3 regions of the Methylobacterium sp. J-092 genome follow, and region 2 is predicted to be linked to each of the others. Evidence: predicted binding sites of a transcription regulator. Region 2 holds the regulator's gene; each other region holds the start of a gene.
The links. The regulator LexA, encoded in region 2, represses DNA repair genes until DNA is damaged. The targets are predictions, from matches to a motif close to TGTTCNNNNTGTGTTCNG.
Positions count from the first base shown of each region.

Region 1: a site for LexA is predicted at 4,481-4,498, ahead of recA (recombinase RecA). Genes of this name have one in related genera too.
Region 3: a site for LexA is predicted at 4,038-4,055, ahead of MKK60_RS06595 (LexA family protein). Genes of this name have one in related genera too.

Region 1 covers NZ_JAKSXU010000112.1:26,526-33,453, reverse strand. Annotated here, with positions in the region: partial or broken gene fusA (elongation factor G) at 1-951, opposite strand, end outside; gene rpsG (30S ribosomal protein S7) at 983-1,453, opposite strand; gene rpsL (30S ribosomal protein S12) at 1,594-1,965, opposite strand; gene MKK60_RS13100 (hypothetical protein) at 2,786-3,187, shown strand; gene recA (recombinase RecA) at 3,325-4,419, opposite strand; gene cckA (cell cycle histidine kinase CckA) at 4,556-6,928, opposite strand, start outside.
Region 2 covers NZ_JAKSXU010000186.1:4,073-11,000, forward strand. Annotated here, with positions in the region: partial or broken gene MKK60_RS22080 (ComEC/Rec2 family competence protein) at 1-1,438, shown strand, start outside; gene lexA (transcriptional repressor LexA) at 1,432-2,172, opposite strand; gene MKK60_RS22090 (NAD(P)-dependent oxidoreductase) at 2,343-3,281, opposite strand; gene MKK60_RS22095 (response regulator) at 3,579-3,962, shown strand; gene MKK60_RS22100 (protein phosphatase CheZ) at 4,001-4,525, shown strand; gene MKK60_RS22105 (creatininase family protein) at 4,592-5,377, shown strand; gene MKK60_RS22110 (PAS domain-containing sensor histidine kinase) at 5,431-6,928, opposite strand, start outside.
Region 3 covers NZ_JAKSXU010000067.1:96,221-103,148, reverse strand. Annotated here, with positions in the region: gene MKK60_RS06620 (MerR family transcriptional regulator) at 59-472, opposite strand; gene MKK60_RS28650 (mercuric transporter MerT family protein) at 502-954, shown strand; gene MKK60_RS06615 (GDCCVxC domain-containing (seleno)protein) at 960-1,187, shown strand; partial or broken gene MKK60_RS06610 (dihydrodipicolinate synthase family protein) at 1,758-2,202, shown strand; gene MKK60_RS06605 (dienelactone hydrolase family protein) at 2,098-2,514, shown strand; gene MKK60_RS06600 (alpha/beta hydrolase family protein) at 2,630-3,703, opposite strand; gene MKK60_RS06595 (LexA family protein) at 4,079-4,507, shown strand; gene MKK60_RS06590 (Y-family DNA polymerase) at 4,504-5,793, shown strand; gene MKK60_RS06580 (DUF3987 domain-containing protein) at 6,507-6,928, shown strand, end outside.

The DNA.
Region 1 (6,928 bases), on a different contig from region 2:
CATGATCTTGAAGGCGAGCATGGAGAAGGGATCGGTGTCCGTCGGGTGACGGACGATCTCTTCCTCGGTCTTGAAGTCGAGGCCCTTGATCTCGCCGCGGTCGGCGGGAGACGGCAGGTAATCGACGACCGCGTCGAGCAGGGGCTGGACGCCCTTGTTCTTGAACGCCGAGCCGCAGAGCACCGGGTGGAAGGCGCGCAGCTGCACGGCGCGGCGGACGAGCTTGCGAAGGGTCTCCTCGCTCGGCTCGACGCCGTCGAGGTAGGCGGTCATGGCTTCGTCGTCGAGCTCGACGCAGGCCTCGATCATCTTGGTGCGGTACTCGACCGCCTGATCCTTGAGGTCGGCCGGGATCTCTTCCTCGTCGTAGTTGGCGCCGAGCGCCTCACCCGACCAGACGATCGCTTTCATCTTGATCAGGTCGATCACGCCCTTGAAGGTGTTCTCGGCCCCGATCGGCAGCTGCAGGCAGACCGGCTTGCCGGCGACGCGGGTAATGATGTCGGCGACGCACTTGAAGAAGTCGGCGCCGATCTTGTCCATCTTGTTGACGAACACGACGCGCGGGACGTCGTACTTGTCGGCCTGGCGCCAGACGGTCTCGGTCTGGGGCTCGACGCCCTGGTTGCCGTCGAGCACGCACACCGCGCCGTCGAGCACGCGGAGGGAGCGCTCCACCTCGATGGTGAAGTCGACGTGGCCGGGCGTGTCGATGATGTTCAGGCGCTTCTCGCGCCAGAAGCACGTCGTCGCGGCGGACGTGATCGTGATGCCGCGCTCCTGCTCCTGCTCCATCCAGTCCATGGTGGCGGCGCCCTCATGGACCTCGCCGATCTTATGGGACTTGCCGGTGTAGTAGAGGATCCGCTCGGTGGTCGTGGTCTTGCCGGCATCAATGTGGGCCATGATGCCGAAGTTGCGGTAGTCCTCGATCGCGTGGGTGCGGGGCATCGGGATCTCTCCGAAAGGGGCGTCGGGCCGCTTACCAGCGGTAGTGCGAGAAGGCGCGGTTGGCTTCCGCCATCCGGTGCGTGTCTTCCCGCTTCTTGACGGCGTTGCCGCGATTGTTCGCGGCATCGAGGAACTCGGCCGAGAGGCGCTCGACCATGGTGCGGTCGTTGCGGCCGCGGGCGGCCTGGATCAGCCACCGGATCGCCAGTGCCTGCCGGCGCTCGGTGCGGACCTCGACGGGGACCTGGTAGGTCGCGCCGCCGACGCGCCGGGAGCGCACCTCGATCATCGGGGCGACGTTCTCGAGGGCCGCGCGGAACACCTCGATCGGGTTGGCGCGGGCGCGGTTCTCGACGATCTCGAAAGCGCCGTACACGATCCGCTCGGCGACGGACTTCTTGCCCTCGTACATGATCGAATTCATGAACTTGGTGAGGACGATATCCCCGTACTTCGGATCGGGGATGATCTCACGCTTCTCGGCGGAATGGCGACGGGACATTGCGGAACTTCCGAGGGATAAGGATCTAAGCACCTCGCGCAGGCCGCCTTGAGCCACTCCTGAAGAGCGCCGGCGACATCCTTACGAGGCAGTGGAATGCCGTGTCGGCCGCCCGGGCAAAACGTCCGGACGGGAAGATCTTACTTCGGGCGCTTGGCGCCGTACTTGGAGCGGCGCTGCTTGCGGTTCTTGACGCCCTGCGTGTCGAGCACGCCGCGGAGGATGTGGTAGCGCACGCCCGGAAGGTCCTTCACGCGGCCGCCGCGGATCATCACCACCGAGTGCTCCTGAAGGTTGTGGCCTTCACCCGGGATGTAGCCGATCACCTCGAAGCCGTTGGTGAGGCGGACCTTGGCGACCTTGCGGAGCGCCGAGTTCGGCTTCTTCGGGGTCGTCGTGTAGACGCGGGTGCAGACGCCGCGCTTCTGCGGGCAGGCGTTGAGCGCCGGCACCTTGTTGCGGCTCCGCTGGATCTTCCGCGGCTGCGCGATCAGCTGGTTGATCGTCGGCATCCTGTGCCCTCTTCCTCCGGATCGCGACGAAGCGCGATCCCGTGCGACGTAACGTGGCTCCCTGCGGAGCCGCCCACGAACCTCCCGAAGGAGATCCGCAAAACGAATATGCGCCAGGGGTCGGTGAGGACCCTTGGCGCGCTGTCGGCAGAGGAGCACCCCTGTTAAGGCAGGCGCGCTCGTACCTACTGATCTGACGAGAACGTCAGGCGATGTGAGCCTTCGACGGTGGATCGGCGCGTCGTCGACGAACGGATGAGCGTGATGCTCAGCCTCGTCAGCAGCCCCCGGGCCGTTCGAAGTGGCGCGCTTCTAGCCTCCATCGCCCGAGGGGTCAATGGTTTCCGGCCGATTATCTCGCATCCGACGAGAGGTTAAGGTTTTGTGCGGGACGGTTGCCCGAAGCGATCCGCCTCCGGGTCTCCGTGCCGGGTGACGCGCCCGGCGAGCGTGCGAATGTCGTGGTCTGCGTACCGCGAGGCCGCGGCTCGTGCCGTCGGGCCCGTGCAGACCGGTCGGGGCGTTACCTTGGCGGCGGCTATTCCAGCCGGCGCTCGGGCGGGTGGCGATCACCTCCGCGCCCATCCGGACGCGTTCCCTGATCACTTCGGCCTCCCATCGCCCGCGCGAGGCCGGCACTTGCTCGTCGGGTGGGCGGCCTCGTCAGCGCGGCGCACCGTGCCGGATCGGGGCAGGTCGGGCACGGCCCGCTTCGACAGCGCTCACGGAAGATTAAAGCGATTCGTCGAATTGTCCGCTTCGTCGGGACGGCGCGATGCGCACCCGACCATGCGATGTGGCGACGGTCAGGGTGATGCGTATGGGTAGCGTTTCGAGTGCGGCCGAGAACGTCGTCCCCTTCCGGCGGATCGCCGCCGCGGGCCGGCCTCTGCCGTACGAGGGCGGCGTCCGCGAGGGGCAGGCCCGGCGCCGGTCCGAGCAGCGCGCGCTGATGGATGCGGTCTATGCCACGGGGACGCTCACGGTGGCGGCGGGCGACCGCGAGACCAAGCTGATCGCGTCCCGGCTGCAGGTCTACGGCTTCCTCACCGTCGAGGAGGTCGAGCCGGAAGGCTCGCTGCGCCGCCTGCGTCCCTCGGAGGCGATCCGCGCCCGGGCCGAGCGGCCGTGGCGCCTGTCGAAGCCGGCCTATGCCGGGCTCTCCGTGAGCATCCCGACGATCGACGACTTCCTGTTCGAGCCGGCCGGCTTTTCGGCGTGAGCCTTCGCGACGTCTGAGCCGAGGCGTCGGCCCGTCCGGCATTCCCCATTCGGGGCTTCATAACGAAGAAGCGCGCCGCCCTCCCGGGCCGGCGCGCTTCTTCGTTTCGGTGTGCCGCTTCGGAGGGGCGGTACGGACTACGCCTCGCCCTCGTCGAGCTCGTCCTCGGTCGGCTTGGCGTTCTCCAAGATCTTCTCGGCGACGAGCCCCGAATTCTGCCGGATCGACGTCTCGATCTTGCCCGCGATCTCGGGGTTGTCGCGCAGGAAGCCCTTGGAGTTCTCGCGGCCCTGGCCGAGCCGCTGGCTGTTGTAGGAGAACCAGGCGCCGGACTTCTCGACGATGCCGGCCTTGACGCCGAGATCGATCAGCTCGCCGACCTTCGACACGCCCTCGCCGAACATGATGTCGAACTCGACCTGCTTGAACGGCGGCGCGACCTTGTTCTTCACGACCTTGACGCGGACCTGGTTGCCGATCGCCTCGTCGCGGTCCTTGAGGGTCGAGATGCGGCGGATGTCGAGACGGACCGAGGCGTAGAACTTCAGCGCGTTGCCGCCCGTGGTCGTCTCCGGGCTGCCGTACATCACGCCGATCTTCATCCGGATCTGGTTGATGAAGATCACCATGCACTTCGAGCGCGAGATCGAGCCGGTGAGCTTGCGCAGCGCCTGGCTCATCAGGCGGGCCTGGAGGCCGGGCTGGCTGTCGCCCATCTCGCCCTCGATCTCGGCGCGCGGCGTCAGCGCCGCCACCGAATCGACCACCAGCACGTCGATCGCGCCGGAGCGCACCAGCGTATCGGTGATCTCGAGCGCCTGCTCGCCGGTGTCGGGCTGCGAGATCAGCAGGTCGTCGAGCTGGACGCCGAGCTTGCGCGCGTAGACCGGGTCGAGGGCGTGCTCGGCGTCGACGAAGGCGCAGACGCCGCCCTTCTTCTGGGCCTCGGCGATGGTGTGGAGCGCGAGCGTGGTCTTGCCCGACGATTCCGGCCCGTAGATCTCGATGACGCGGCCGCGCGGCAGGCCGCCGACGCCGAGCGCGATGTCGAGGCCGAGCGACCCGGTGGAGACGGTCTCGACCTCCGCCACCTTGTCGTTCTTGCCGAGCCGCATGATCGAGCCCTTGCCGAAGGCCCGCTCGATCTGGGACAGCGCGGCGTCGATCGCCTTCGCCTTGTCCTTGTCCACCATGCCGGGGGTTTCCACCACTTTCAGTGCGGCCTGAGCCATCGTGCGGCATCCTTATGCAGGGGTTGGGCGCGCATCTCAATGCGCTGGAACCTGCATTTGATGTACCCGTTTTGTTCTCATCGAGCAAGGGCGGAATCGGCTCGCCAAGGAGCCTTTTCCGCGCCTGCCCGCCGCCTCACGGCTCGGCCATCGTCGCCTTCACCGTCTCGACGAGCTGCTTCAGGCTGAAGGGCTTGGGCAGGAAGTTGAAGGTCTCGCCTTCCGGCAGGTTCTTGCGGAAGGCGTCCTCGGCATAGCCGGAGACGAAGATCACCTTGAGCTCCGGCAGGTGCTTGCGGATCTCGCGCAGCAGGGTCGGGCCGTCCATCTCCGGCATCACCACGTCCGAGACGACGAGGTCGATCTGGTGGCCGCCCTCGCGCACGATGTGCAGCGCGTCGATGCCGGAGGCGGCCTCGAGCACGGTGTAGCCGCGGGCCGACAGCGCGCGGCTGTTGACGGCGCGGACCGGATCCTCGTCCTCCACGAGCAGGATCACCCCCTGCCCGGTATGATCGGCCGAGGGTTTTCGCGGGGGCGTTTTCGGAGCCGGCGGCGCGGGCGGATCGCCGACGAGGACGAAGCTTTCGCCCGGCGCCTGCGCTGCGGTGGCGGGAGCGGACGCGTCGGCCGTCGGGCTCGGCAGCGCCGGCGTCGGCTCGGGCAGCGCTGCCGGCTCGTGGCGCGGCAGGTAGATCCGGAAGCTCGTGCCCTCACCCACGGTCGACTGCACGTCGATGGTGCCGCCCGACTGCTTGACGATGCCGAACACCGTCGAGAGGCCGAGGCCGGTCCCCTTGCCGATCTCCTTGGTGGTGAAGAACGGCTCGAAGATTTTCTCCATCAGGTCGGCCGGGATGCCCTCGCCGGTGTCGAGCACCTCGATCAGCACGTGGTCGCCGGCCGGCGCGCCGCCGCGCCCGTCGGGCTTCGCCGCGGCGCCCGGGTCGAGCACGTTGGCGGTGCGGATCAGCAGGCGGCCGCCGCCGGGCATCGCGTCGCGGGCGTTGACCGCCAGGTTCACGATCACCTGCTCGAACTGGTTCACGTCGGCCTTCACCGGCCAGATGTCGCGCCCGTGCTTGAGGTCGAGCCCGACCCGCTCGCCGAGCAGGCGCTTCAGCAGCAGCGTCAGCTCCGAGAGCGCCTCCCCGACGTTCATCACCTCCGGGCGCAGCGTCTGGCGGCGGGAGAACGCCAGGAGCTGGCGCACGAGGCCCGCCGCCCGGTTGGCGTTCTGCTTGATCTGCATGATGTCCTGGAAGGCCGGATCGGTCGGCTTGTGGCTCGCGAGCAGCAGGTCCGAGTAGCCGATGATCGCCTGGAGGACGTTGTTGAAGTCGTGCGCGATGCCGCCGGCGAGCTGGCCGACGGTGTCCATCTTCTGGGTCTGGGCGATCTGCTGCTCGAGCTGGCGCTGGGCCGTGGTGTCGAGGGCGTAGAGGATCAGCGGCTCGCGATCGGCCTCCTCCGGCTCCTGGCCCGGAGCGCCCTCCCCGCCGGCGGGGCTGAGCCAGACCCGCGCCGAGCGGTTGGCATTGCCCATCAGCATCACCTCGATCGGCTCGATCTCGGAGAGCCCGCTCGCCGCCTTGGCGAGCGCTGCATCGAGGGCCGGGCGGTCGCGCTCGACCACCGATTCGGCGACGTTCGGCTCCTCGGCGCCGGCGGCCGAATCGGCCACCGCGTGCCGCGGCAGGGTGCCGAACAGGCGCGCGAACGAGGCGTTCGCCCGCGCGATCCGGCCGGAGCGGTCCAGCGTCGCGATCGCGATCGGCGAGTTGTTGAGGAAGCGCGCGAGCCGCACCTCGGCGGCGCGCTGCGGCTCGTCGCTCTCGGCCCCGGCCGAGCGGTTGATGACGAAGGTCCGCGACGCGCCGGGCTTGCCGTCCTTGCCGAAGGCGACGCGGTGATACAGCCGCGCCGGCATCGGGTGGCCGTTGCGGCGGCGCAGGTCGAGGTCGAACCGGTCGGTGCGGACCTCGCCGGGGAGCCCGGCATTCTGGATCAGCGCGTCGGCGGCGGGCGCGATCTCGGAGAGGTGCGGGCCGCCGGGGCCGACGACCGCGAGGTCGTAGCCGAGCCAGGCCGCCAGCGTCGCGTTCATGTAGACGATCGCCCCGGTCGGATCGATCGAGAGGAAGCCGGCGGGCGCGTGGTCGAGGTAGTCGATCGCGTGCTGGAGTTCCTGGAAGACATTCTCCTGGCGCTCGCGCTCGGCGGTGATGTCGCTGACCGTCCACAGCGAGGCGGCCCGTCCCGGCCGCGGAAGCGGGCGGACCTGGATGCGGTACCAGGCGAAGTCGCGCCCCCTGGCGCTCGCCGCCGGCGGCGGCGACATCCGCACCTCCTCGGCGTGGCTGCGCCCGTCGCGGGCGCCCTGGGACAGGCGGTAGATCGCCTCCGACACCTCCGGCGAGCCGACGAAGATCCGCTCGACCGGGCGCAGCGTCGAGAAGCTGTCGCCGCCCGCGACGTGGAGATAGGCCTCGTTGGCGTAGATCAGCCG
Region 2 (6,928 bases):
CGCCGGGGTCGTGTTCTGGCTCGTCCGCGCCGGCCTCGCCCTGGTGCCGTTCCTGGCGCTGGCCTGGCCGATCAAGAAGATCGCCGCGGCGCTGGCGATGGTCGGGGTCACCGCCTACTGCGTCTTCTCCGGCTGGGACATCGCGGCCGAGCGTTCCCTCGTGATGACCCTGATCATGCTCGGGGCGATCCTGGTCGATCGCCCGGCGCTCAGCATGCGCAACCTCGCTCTCGCCGCGCTCATCGCGCTCTCGCACGAGCCGGAAGGCTTGCTCGGCCCGAGCTTCCAGATGTCGTTCGGGGCGGTGGCCGGCCTCATCGCCTGCGCCCGCCTGATCGATGGAGGGATGTTCCGCCGCGACGGGGCCGGGCGGATCGGCCGGCTGATCGCGCTGTCGCTGACGACGGTGGTCGGCACCCTCGGCACGACGCTCGTGGCGCAGGTCGCGACCGCGCCCTTCGCCACCTACCACTTCCAGACCGTCCAACCCTTCGGGCTGATCGGCAACGCGCTCACCCTACCGCTGGTCTCGCTCGCGGTGATGCCGGCGGCGGTGCTGGGCATCGTCGCCTACCCGTTCGCCCTCGACCAGCCGGTCTGGTGGCTGATGGGACTGGCGGTGCGCGGCATGCTGACCATCTCCGGCTGGATCCAGGGGCTCGGGCGCGCCAACGTCGTGGTCCCGGCCTTCGGCACCGCCGCGCTCGGGTGCCTCGCCGCGGGGCTGCTGCTCGCGACGCTCCCGGTCTCGCGCCTGCGCTGGCTCGCCCTGCCGCCGGCGCTGCTCGGGCTCGGCCTGGCGACGATGCCGGCCCGCTACGACATCTACGTCGACCGCCAGGGCAGCGGAGCGGCGGTGCGCCGCGCCGACGGCAGCCTCGTCGCCCTCGGGCGGCCGTCGAACTTCGTGCTGGAGCAGTGGCTGAAGGCCGACGGCGACGGCAGGCCGGGCGCGCAGGCGACGGGCGGTTCCGTTTGCGACCGGATCGGATGCACGCTTCGGTTGGCCGACGGGCGCGCGGTGGCGCTTCTGAAGGATCGCCGCGGCTTCGCGCAGGATTGCGCCAAGGCCTCGGTGCTGATCACGGCGCTCGCCGCACCGCCCGGCTGCGCCGCCGCCCTCGTCATCGATCGCGCCTACCTCGCCAGCCACGGCGCCGTGGCGATCCGCGTCGAGCCGAATGGCTTCATTCTGGCCGACACGCATGAGCCGGGACGGACGCTGCCGTGGCGCCCCGCGATGGTCCGTCCCCCGCCCCAGGGAACGGATGACGCGGCAGCGGGCGGATCGTCGCCCGCGGCCGAGCCCAAGCCGAAGGACGTCCCGTTCCAGGGCATGGCCGTACCGCCCCCCCGGGCGGAGGACGCCGACCCGGCACCCGACGATCCGGCCGCGGACGGCCCGAACCCGGAGATGCCGGGCGAGACCCTTCAGTAACGGCGCACGAGGCTGACCAGGCGGCCCTGGATCTGCACCCGATCCGGCCCGAGCACGCGGGTCTCGTAGGCCGGGTTCGCGGCTTCGAGCGCGATCGAGGAGCCGCGACGGCGCAGCCGCTTCAGCGTCGCCTCCTCGTCGTCGATCAGCGCCACGATGATGTCGCCGGTGTTGGCGGTGTCCTGCTTGCGGATGACCACGAGGTCGCCGTCGAGGATGCCCGCCTCGACCATCGAGTCGCCGCGGACCTCCAGGGCGTAGTGCTCGCCGCCGGCCAGGAAGTCCGGCGACATGGTGATCGCGTGGCTCTGGTTCTGGATCGCCGAGATCGGCGTGCCGGCCGCGATCCGGCCCATCACCGGGATCGACACCGCGCGCCCGCTGTCGTCGACCATCTGCGTCGTGGAAGGACGCGGCGGCACGGCCTTCGAGCGCCCGCCCTCGACCACGCTCGGGGTGAACCGGCGCGGCGCGGCGGGAGCTGCCGGCACCGGGGCGGGCGCGCTGGAGCGGCCGGCGCCGTCGGGCATGCGCAGCACCTCGATCGCCCGAGCCCGATTCGGAAGCCGGCGCAGGAAGCCGCGCTCCTCTAGGGCGGTGATCAGCCGGTGGATGCCGGATTTCGACTTGAGATCGAGGGCGTCCTTCATCTCGTCGAACGACGGCGGAACCCCGTCCTCGCGCATCCGCTCGTCGATGAATCGCAGGAGATCCAGCTGTTTACGGGTCAGCATCGGCGCGGCTCGCAGGAATGCGCGGCCACACGAAGGTGGAGCCGCAGAAACAAAACACGAACACGTTAAACGTTCGTCAAGTGTTCCGCAAGGGTTCTCATCGGCCGATCCGACCGTTGCATCGAATTTCGTCGCGCGCCGAGCCCTTTTCGATCGCTGTGCTGCGGGGCTCAGCCCTCGAGGCTGCGGCGCACGGCGCGGGCGGTGACCGCCGAGACGCGCACGTTCGATTCCCGCGTCACGCCGGCGATGTGCGGGGTCAGGATGAGGTTCGGCACGTCGATCAGCGCCGCGCCGCCCGCGGCGTCCACGGGCTCCTGGGCGAACACGTCGAGCGCCGCCCCGCCGAGGTGCCCGGACCGAAGCGCCGCGGCGACGGCGGCCTCGTCCACGACGCCCCCGCGGGCGGCGTTGATCAGGATCGCGCCCGGCCGCATCCGGGCGATCGCCGCCGGCCCGATCATGTCGCGCGTCGCCTCGGTCAGCGGCACGTGCAGCGAGAGCACGTCGCTCGTTGCGACCAGCGCGTCAAGGGTCAGGCTCGCCACCGCGCCGTGCGCCGGGCGCCACGCGGCGTCGTCGGGCGCAAGGTGCGGGTCGAAGGCGGCGACGGTCATGTCGAGGGCCGCCGCACGGCGGGCGGTCTGGCGGGCGATCGCGCCGAAGCCGACGAGGCCGAGGCGCTTGCCGGCGATCTCGCGTCCCATCAGCGCGTTGCGCGGCCACGCGCCCGCGGCGACCTGCGCGCTCGCGCCGTAGGCGCCGCGCAGCAGCAGCAACGCGGTGCCGATCACGTACTCGGCCACCGCGCCGTCGTTGGCGCCGGTCGCGGGATGGACCGCGATCCCGCGGGCGGCGCAGGCGGCCAGATCGATGTTGTCGAGCCCGACGCCGAGGCGGCCCACCACCCTGAGGTCGGATGCCGCCGCGAGCAGGCCCGCGCGCACCTGCGTGCGGTTGCGGACGATCAGCCCGGACGCGCCCGCGAGCGCCGCGCGCAGGGCGTCCGGCCGGTCGACCAGGGTCGGATCGTAGAGCGTCTCGAACCCCGCGAGCTCCGCCGCGATCGCGGCCTCGTCCATGAACTCGCTGATGACGACCTTGCGCATGGGGCGGCGATCCTTCTCCGCGGCCGGGCCGGTGCCGGCGGGCTGCCCGCTCTGCCGCGGCGTCCGGGCGACGTCGCAGCTGGGGGCATCGTCATCACGCAGCCGAGCGCGTCGGTAAAGGCGGCCGCGCCGCCTATCCGAGTGGGTGCGCCGATCGCAGCGCGATTAACCGCTTCGCAATGCCGCCCGGCGTAAGGTCCCGGGCATGAGGTGCGACCAGCGACAGCGCCTCCCGACATTGCGTGACCGACGCCGACGGCCGAGCCGGCGATTCGGAGACACCGGAGCAGTTTGACCATGGCCCTCGATCTCAGCATGCCGATCCTGGTCGTCGACGACTACCAGACGATGGTTCGCATCATCCGCAACCTGCTCAAGCAGCTCGGCTTCGAGGAGGTCGACGACGCCTCCGACGGCACGGCCGCGCTGGCGCGCCTCAAGGGCCGCAAGTACGGCCTCGTGATCTCCGACTGGAACATGGAGCCGATGACCGGCTACGAGCTGCTTCGCCACGTCCGCGCCGACGAGGGCCTGCGCACCACGCCGTTCATCATGGTCACCGCCGAGTCGAAGACCGAGAACGTCATCGCCGCCAAGAAGGCCGGCGTGAACAACTACATCGTCAAGCCGTTCAACGCCGCGACCCTGAAGAGCAAGATCGAGGCGGTCTGCGGCGCCTGACCGACCTTTCGGGGCCGACACGCGGAGGAATGCTGACGATGGGTTTGCAAAGACCGCTCGGCGCGACGATCAACCCGGCGACCATGGTGTCCGAGTTAATCGAGATCGCGGACTACATCGCCCACGTGCGCGACGAGATCGCGGCCCTGCGCGCCAACGAGCTGACGCACGACCGCATCCCGATGGCGCACGAGGAGCTCGGCAACGTCCTCGCCGCGACCGCCGGCGCCACCAACACCATCATGGAGGCGGCCGAGTCGATGCTGGCGCTCCCGGACGGGCCGGAATACCGCGCCGCGGTCGAGAGCGGCATCGGCACGATCTTCGAGGCCTGCGCCTTCCAGGACATCACCGGCCAGCGCATCGGCAAGGTGGTCGCCGCCCTGCAGCAGTTCGAGCTGCGGCTCGCGCGCTTCGCCAGCGCGGTGCGGGCGCGGGACGCCGCCGGACAGGACCCGGCCGAGGCCGAGCGCAACGAGCGCGCCCAGCGCCTGCTCCTCAACGGCCCGCAGCCGAACGGCCCGGCGACGGCACAGGACGACATCGACGCCCTGTTCGCCTGAACCTCGACGGGAAGGGGCCGGCTCCGCTAGAGCGTTGCGCCTGACGTCGGGGCATCGGGGGACAGCATGGCGGCACGGCTCTGGTCCGACCTGACCACGCGCGAGGTCTCCGGGCGCGGCATGGGCCGCACGGTCGCGGTGCTGCCGGTGGCCGCGATCGAGCAGCACGGCCCGCACCTGCCGCTCTGCACCGACGTGGCGATCATGGAGGGCTACCTCGCGCGCGCCCGCGCCCTGGTGCCAGCCGATCTCGACGTGCTGGTGCTGCCGGTGCAGTCGGTCGGCAAGTCCGACGAGCACGACGCCTTTCCCGGTACCCTCTCGCTCACCACCGCGACCGCGCTCGCCGCCTGGACCGAGATCGGTGCCGGCGTGCACCGGGCCGGCTGCAACCGGCTGGTGATCGTCACCTCGCACGGCGGCAACAGCGCGCTGATCGACCTCGTGGCCGGCGATCTGCGCGCCCGCTTCGGCATGGTCGCGGTGACGACCGCTTGGGCGCGGTTCGGCTATCCGAAGGGATGCTTTCCCGACGACGAGATCGTCCACGGCATCCATGCCGGCGGGATCGAGACGGCGCTGATGCTGGCGCTTCGGCCCGACCTGGTTCGGCGCGAGGCGATCGCCGACTTTCCCTCGCGCACCCGTGCGATGGCGGGCGCCTTCACGCACCTGCGCGCCGGGCGTCCCGCCGCCTTCGCCTGGAAGGCCGGCGACCTCCATCCGTCGGGCGCGATCGGCGATGCCCGGCTCGGCACCGCCGAGGCGGGCGAGGCCGCCCTCGACCACGGCGCGCGGGCGTTCGTGGCGCTCCTGCACGACGTGGCGCGCTTCGACCTTTCGGGCGGGTAGCCTCGACGTCGCATCGATTCGGGAGCGGAGCCGGGCTTCGCCCCGGCTCCCTGTCAGGCGCCGGCCGGCTGCGGCTGCCGCGCGCTCGCCCCGGACGCCTCGCGGAGCGCCGCGACGGTCTGCTGCCCGGCATCCTCCGCGGCCACCGTCGCGAGGTGCTCGGTGGTCGGGCGGGGCAGGCGCACCAGGACGATGGTGCCGACGGTCTCCTCCGAGCGGATGCGCAGGGAGCCGCCGTGCAGCTCGGCCATGGAGCGGGCGATGGCGAGGCCGAGGCCGGAGCCCTTGTGGCTGCGGGTGAGGTTGGTCTCGACCTGCGAGAACGGCGCGCCGAGCCTGGCGAGCGCCGCCTTCGGGATACCGATCCCGGTATCCTCAATGAACAGGTGGGCGTGGTCGCCGGCTGGGCGGGCGCGCACCGCGATCCGGCCGTTGGCGGGCGTGAACTTCACGGCGTTCTGCAGCAGGTTGACCAGGATCTGCTGCAGGGCGCGCTCGTCGGCGAGCAGCGCGAGGCCGGGATACAGGTCGACGGCGACGTGGAGGTTCTTCTGCCGGGCCGGCTCAGACACGAGCTTGAGCGCGTTGGAGACCGCCGCCGCGACGGCGATCTCGCGGCGCGCGAGCCGGACGCGGTGCGACTCGATCCGCGACATGTGGAGGATGTCGTCGATCATCGAGAGCAGGTAGTCGCCGCTGGCGCGGATGTCGGCGCAATACTCGCCGTAGCGCGCCGAGCCGAGGGGGCCGTAGAGCTCGCTCGCCATCAGCTCGGCGAAGCCGATGATCGCGTTGAGCGGCGTGCGCAGCTCGTGGCTCATGTTGGCCAGGAACTCGGATTTCGCCTGGTTGGCCGATTCCGCCGCCGCCTTCTGGTCGAGGTAGCGCTCGGCGAGGTCGGCGAGCTGCTGCGTCTGCAATTCCAGCGTGCGGCGCGACCGCTTGAGATCCTTGACCGTCTCGATCAGCTCGCGTTCCGAGGCGACGAGCTGCTCCTGGTGCCGCTTCAGGTTGGTGATGTCGGTGCCGACCGAGACGTAGCCGCCGTCCTTGGTCCGCCGCTCGCTGATCTGCAGCCAGCGGCCGTCGGTGAGCTCCGCCTCGAAGGTGCGGGCGGTCGCGCTCGCGGTGTCGGTCTCGGGCATCTCGCGCCGGATCTGCGGAAGCACGCCGCGGCCCATCACCTCGTCGTAGCGGCGGCCGACCTGCGCGTCCTCGGGGCTCAGCGCGTGGAGGTGGCGGAACTTGGAATTGCACAGGACGAGGCGGTTGCTCGTGTCCCAGATCACGAACGCCTCGGAGATCGCCTCGACGGCGTCGCGCAGGCGCATGTCGTTGGTGGCGCTGGCCTCGGCGAGGTGCTGCTGCTCGGTGACGTCGACGGCGATGCCGACGAGGTGGCGGCCGCCGTCGGTCACGTCCGGCACCACCTCGGCACGGGTGCGCAGCCAGATGTAGGCGCCGTTCGCGCCGCGCATGCGGAACGCGTGGTCCACCGCGGTCTGGCTCGCGGCGAGCCCGCGGGCGAGGCTGTAGAGGTCGCCGTCATCC
Region 3 (6,928 bases), on a different contig from region 2:
TCACACAGCCTCGGTGGGGAGCGGACACTGGCCCTTCACCCTGAAGCGGACCGGTCACTCACATTGGAGCATCAAGCATGTCGAGGACCGGACAAGCAGGCGTCGGCCCTCCGCTGCATCGGCCAACTGTCTCGCTAAGGATGCGCTCAAGCCGGACGAGATGAGCGAGCTTGGTGCGGACCTCGGACAGGTGCGCACTGGCAATGTCCTGCACCTCAGCACAGGATCGGTGACCGGGCGCAGCCAACGTCAGCAAGGTTCGGATGTCCTCGATCCCGAAGCCCAACGCACGGGCGTGGCGAATGAACGCCAGACGCTGGACGTGAGCGGGATCGTAGGCCCGGTGACCGCCTCCGGTGCGGGCGGGCGGCGGCATGAGCCCAATGCGCTCGTAGTAGCGGACCGTCTCCAGATTGACCCCGGCCGCCGCCGCGAGTTGCCCGATGGAGAGGCCGCGCGGACCTGTGACCATTTTGCGCTTGATCCAGTAGTGGCTACGGGATGCAGAGTGCCATGATCATGATCGACACACCATCCATAGTGGCTCCCGCGAGTCCCACCCTGCACCCACCAGACAGCCTGCCGGTTCCCTCAGGAAGCTGGTTCGCCGGACTTGGTACTGTCGCTGGGCTGGGTGCTCTGGCGGCATCGTCCTGCTGCGCCCTGCCGGTGGCGCTCCTCGGTATTGGGGCGACGGGAGCCGTGTTCAGCGGGTTGGCGATGTTGGCGAGCATCCGGCCGCTCCTGCTCGGGGGGGCTGCGCTGGCCCTCCTCGTGGGGTGGGCGCTGTTCTTCCGCAGCCGGGCAACGACCTGCGCCATGGCTGGTCCATGTGCCAGCACCGGATCATCCCGGCGCACGGTTGCCCTACTCGGGCTCGGATCGGCGCTGGTTGCCCTGGCGCTTGTGTGGGAACCCTACCTTGAGCCGGTGGTGCTCAAGGCCATTCGGTAAGGCGGATGCAGCTTCAATCCACTCTCACATGTCCGCATTGCAGCCATCAAGCGACGGAAACGATGCCGACCGACGCCTGCCAGTTCTTCTATGAGTGCACCGGCTGCGGTACGCTCCTGCGCCCGAATGCGGGCGACTGCTGCGTGTTCTGCTCCTTCGGTGACGTGCCTTGTCCGCCGATCCAAGAAGCTCGTGAAAGCGGTCAGCCAGCGTCCTGTTGCTCGGGACCATAGCGATCGGCCCAGCCGAACCTCGCAGTTCAGAACGCCCTGTTTAACTCAGCCAAATGAATGGCCGCTTTCCACTCAATTCGGACGTAGATCATCCTCCACTAGGATGCTGCGAAGCGGACCTTCCGAGGGGCCGCCAAGGGTCGAAAGCAACCTAAACGCCATGTCGGGTATCCGACCGTTTTTCCGGCGATTGATTAAACCTCAGTTTCGCTGCCGAAAAATGGCTGCATCTCTGTCAGTAAACGGTGTCGGCTATTCAAACGTCGGGTAAACGTTCGCCTCTGACAATCTAGCGTCGATGCTTGCGCGTCTGGTTTTGCGCATTGCGCTATTGAAACCAGCCAGACGACTTGCGGCCAGCTTCAGTCGTACAACGGTGTTGCCTCTTACGTCCGCTTTCGGGCGCCGCGCTGGGGAGCCTGAACGACTGGGTTGGGTCGGATGCGGAATGTCCGCTTCAGGGCGAAGGGTCAGGGTCCGTTCCCCACCCGGTGCGGACCTACAGTCGGAAGCTGCTTCTCATACGTTTCCCCAGTTTCAAGGCGATGCCAGGAGGCGGTAAGCAGGAGGATGTCCACGTTCCTAAGCGGGCTTTCCGCCTTCCCCATCACTCCAGGCGACGCTGAGGGTCGAGTAGATGTGCCTGCCCTGCGCAAGCTCGTCGCCCCGCTCTGCGCGGCAGGGGTCAACTCGATTGGCCTCCTCGGCAGTACGGGGACGTATCTCTTCCTCTCGCGTACGGAACGCCGTCGCGCACTGGACGGCACCCTTGAAGAGGCGGGAGCCGTACCGATCGTCGTTGGGGTTGGGGCACTGCGAACGGATGAGGCTGTGCGGCTGGCACAGGACGCGCAGGCTGCCGGTGCCGTCGCCGGGCTGCTCGCGTCCGTGTCCTACACTCCGCTTACCGATGATGAGGTGTTCGAGCACTTCGTCACAGTTGCGCGGGAGAGTGGCCTACCGCTCTGCATCTACGACAATCCGGGCACCACGCATTTCCGGTTCAGTCCGGTTCGCGGCGGCGGCGAGCTACCACGGCGGCAATCTCGCGACCGACGCGCCAACGAGCCCCCACCTCCTCGCGCCGAGGATCAAGGCGGAGGTCTACGTCGCCGCGGCCACGGACGACGGCAGCTATCCGCCGGCGATGGCCGAGCGGTTGGAGGCATCGCTGACGCAGGCCGGCGTGCGGTACGAAACGCGCACCTATCCGGCCGCACACGGTTGGATGATGCCGGACTTCCCCGTCCACGATCCCGCCGCCGCCGAGCGTGGCTGGGACGACATGCTCGCGCTCTTCCGCCGGACCCTGCACGGAGAGGCGTGATCGCAGATGAGCGTTCGCCGAGGGCTGGCTCCTGCCGCATCCCTCAAAGCGGGTATGGGCTTCGACCCCTTGGTAGGGCTGCGAGCCTCAGCCTGCCGTGTAGAGGATACGGCGCTTACGCGGGGCGCCTTCCGCTTATCCGCCTCGGGGTGACCTGGAACGGTGCCGGCGCCGCCGCCAGGATCGGCTTCCAGGTCGCGCTCCAGTCCTCAAGGGGCACGGGATCGGACCGGTAGACGAGGTCGAGGAAGGCGAGGCCCACCTCCGCAGTTGCCCGCTTGACCAGGGGGTTCAGCGGGCCGCCGTTCCGGAGGGTTCGGTCGGTGAAGACGCTGTGCGAACCGCCCTCGAACACGACCAAAGCCTTCCGGGGGGTGGGGATCGCCGCGTAGACGTCGATGCGGTCCTGGGCGGGCGAGTAGCGACCCGGGATGCGGATCGTGTCCTCGGTCGTCGTCACGTGGAGTGTTGGGACGTCGACCGAGGCGAGCACCGCCGCGAGGTCGGTCTCCCCGTAGAAGGGCGGTGCCGAGATGACGATACTCGCGGTGAAGCGCGGGTCCCGGTACCCGAGGAGCTTCCCGTCCCGGACGACCTGGGCGCCCGTGAGGATCAGGGTTGTGTTCGCCCCGAAGGAATGTCCGGCCGCGACGATGCGCTTGCGGTCGATGGTGTCGTGGAAGGGGCCGCCCCGGTCGAGCAGGCGGTCGAGCCCGAAGCGCACGTCGTGCGTCCGCTCGATGGCCTCGCGCTCGTCGGCAGCGCTGTCCAGCCGGTCAAGCAGCAGGAGCGGGTTGCCCTGCCACAGCGTCTCGTCGCTGCCGACGTGCTGGATGTGCAGGCTGGCCGTCCCGGCCGCGGACCACCCCTCGCCGAGGTAGCTGTAGCCCTTCCGCGAGCCGCCGAGCCCGTGGGAGAAGACGATCAGGGGGATCGGGCCCTTCCTGGTGGACGACGCCGGCCAGTAGAGCCTGGCCGGCACCGCGCGGTTTCGGGAAGCGTCGATCCATTCGAAGTCGATGAACCGGGCCTCCTCAGAGGCCGACAGCGCCAGGGCCGACCGGCGCGAGAACAGGCTTCCGGCGCCCGCCGCCAGCACCATGGCCCCGAAGCGGCGGCGGTCGAGGCCGACCGGGCCCGCCCCCGAGGAGACGCCCGGCCGGGACGGAGCATCGTCATGGATGGTCATGAATGTCTCGCGGGAGCCCGGCTGGCAAATCGAACAGACCGAAACCTTATGGCTTCGGTTTGACGCCGCTGGGCCCGATCAGATGTGTCCCGTCGCACGGTGACGAGCCTTGACGAGGCCCGTCACCGTGCCCGTGGTCATGCCTCCCCGCTGGCGGCCCGGGACCCGAACCGCCGGCGGAAACCGACCTTCCGGGCCGGGCGGACCTGTCGCAAGCGGCGAGACCGCTTCGTCGTCCCCCCGTAGCGTTCGCAATCGCCCATCCGGGAAAGAGGTCCGCAACGAAATGTGCGTCCGCCATCAAGCGTGACCGCTGGACGGAACGCGTCGAATCCGTTCATGGTTTGTTCGTAACGTGGATTCGCGGAGGATCACATGCAGGTCATCGAAATCGTCATCGGCTACCCCATGCCGGTGCCGCTTCTCGCAAGACCCGTCCGGGCCGGCTTCCCGAGCCCGGCCGATGACTTCATCGAGGAGGAGATTGACCTCCAGCGCCTGCTCATCGTCAATCGCCCTGCCACCTTCCTGGTCCGGGTCGCCGGCGACAGCATGCTGCTCGCCCACCTGCACGACGGCGACCTCGCGGTGGTCGACCGGTCCCTGACCCCGCGTACCGGCGACGTCGTGGTGGTCGACATTGACGGGGAGCGCTCCTTCAAGGTCTGGAAACGACAGGGACCCCGGGTCACCCTGCACTTCGCCAACCCGCGCTTCCCCGAGTTCAGCCTGGCGCCCGACGCCCTGGTCGAGGTCTGGGGCGTCGTCTCCGGTTCCGTGTGCGCCCGGCGCCGCTGCGAATGAGCGCCCGGGCCTACGCCCTGTCCGACGGCAACAGCTTCTACTGCTCGTGCGAGCGGGTCTTCGATGCCCGCCTTGCGCGCCTTCCCGTGATCGTGCTGTCCAACAACGACGGCTGCGCGATTGCCCGGACCACCGAGGCCAAGGCGCTCGGCATCAAGATGGGTGAGCCCTGGTTCAAGATCCGCGACATGTGCCGCCAGCAGGGCGTGAAGGTCTACTCGTCGAACTATGCCCTCTACGGTGATATGTCCGCCCGTGTGAACGCGATCTATAGGGATTTCTCGCCGCGCATCGAGATCTATTCCATCGACGAGAGCTTCCTCGACATCTCGGACGTGCGGGAGCGGGACCGGGCGTCCCTGTGCCGGGACATGCGGGCGACCGTGCGGGCCTGGACGGGCATCCCCACCTGCGTCGGCATCGGGACGACGAAGACGCTGGCCAAGCTCGCCAACCACATCGCCAAGAAGGCGCCCGAGCTCGAAGGAGTCTGCGACCTGACCGACCCGGTCCAGTATGACCACTGGATGGTGCGAGTCGCGCCAGAGGAAATCTGGGGCGTCGGGGCGGCCTCGGCCCGCCGGCTGGAGGCGCTCGGGTGCGAGAGCGTCGCCGACGTACGCGACCTTGACCCGAGGATCGCCCGCAAAGCTCTGACGGTGGTGGGCGAACGCCTCGTGCACGAGCTCCGCGGGACGGCCTGCCTCGACTTGGAGACCGTTGCCCCGACGCGGAAGGGATGCGCCGTAACCCGGTCGTTCTCCGAGCGCGTCGAGGATCGCGGCACGATGGAGCAGGCCGTCGCCACCCATGCCTCCAGACTCGGCGAGAAGCTTCGGCGGGAGGGGTTGGCGACCAACCACGTCACGGTCTTCTTCCACACCTCGGAGCATGACCGCGACCGGCCGCAGAGATCGATCTCCACCGTCGTCACGCTTCCCGAGGCGACCAACGACACCCTCGCGCTAGTCAAGGCCGCCACCCACGGCGTCCGGAAGACCTGGCGTGACGGGTACCGCTATTCCAAGGCCGGGGTGGTCACAACCGACCTGATGCCGCTGGCTACCTCGCAACGCGCCATGCCCGGCCTGGGTCAACTCGACCGCGAGATGGGGGTGGCCCTCATGGAAGCCCTCGACGCCTGCAACCGACGCTTCGGACGGGGTGCCGTCGTGCCGGGGGCCGCCGGGTTCGCCCCAAAGCGTTCGTGGTCGACAAAGTTTGAGATGCGGTCGCCACGATACACCACACGGGTCGATGAGTTGCCCGTAGTGGCTGCGGCATGACGGTGCCGACCGAGGCGAGCCGTGCTGCCTTTCCTGGCCCGGAGGGGTACCTAGCTTTGGTCCCACTCGGCCGATAGCGCTGGTTCCACATTTCAACGACTGGCGCCCTCGGCCCACTTGCTGCCGAGGAGCAAGACATGGCCATCGAAACGTCCAGGGGCCGACGGCTGCGGGCCGCCCCCGCGTCAGCATTATGGATCTGTTCGACGTAGCGGCCTGGGGCTCAGATTCGGTCTTATCCCGGCTAGGAGCGTACGAGACCGATGCGCTGTGAAGAACGGTGACCACGTAGCCCCGCCCAACGAATATATGGGTCTCGCCGAGCGCGATGCGACCTGCGTCCAGCTGGGCGGTGCGCACCACCAGCGACTGCATCGGAAGCTCTTCACAAGCGCCTGAGTTTTTTCATCACGGCTGCAACTTTGCTACATTGCGACGGAATGAGCTTGCCGTCCTGCTTCCTGTTTCAGCATCCAATTAGATCCAATCGCTTCAATCCACGTGGCAACTCGTACGATAGCAGCCCGATCGGCCGGCCACTTTCCGTCGCAATGTAGCAGCGTAGCAAATGAAACCGTTGATTTCTGACATGGAGTATGGCAATTTGCGACGAAGTGGTCGCGTCCGATCTGAACGGCCGGCGAACCGTCGCGATTGCCTGTCTGCTGAGCGAGTGGCCGTAAAACTAAGAAATATTTGAGGATTAGGACACAATGAGCGCTTCCGAAACCAAACCAACCGGTCGTGAACTGCAAGATACAAATAACGAAGACACTATTTTTGTTTCTAGCTACCCAATCGAAGCTCTCGGTCCACTGGCAAATCTTGCCAAGTCAACGGCTGAGATTGTGCAGGCGCCAATCGAGGTAGTTGCTCAGTGCTTGCTCAGTATTTTGTCACTTGTGACGCAGGGTATTGCGAGCGTTCAAACACCGTTTATGCAAGAATGCCCGTTATCGTTATGCCTGGTAACAGCTATTGAGTCCTGGCCGAAGAAGAAGTTCATCGATAGAATTTTATTTTCTGATATTAAAGGATACGAACAAGATCAGCAGAGAATGTTGGTCGATCATTTACGTCGAAAAAGCGGTGATGACCGAACTTCAGGCGCTCGCGACGCCGATAAAATTTCTCT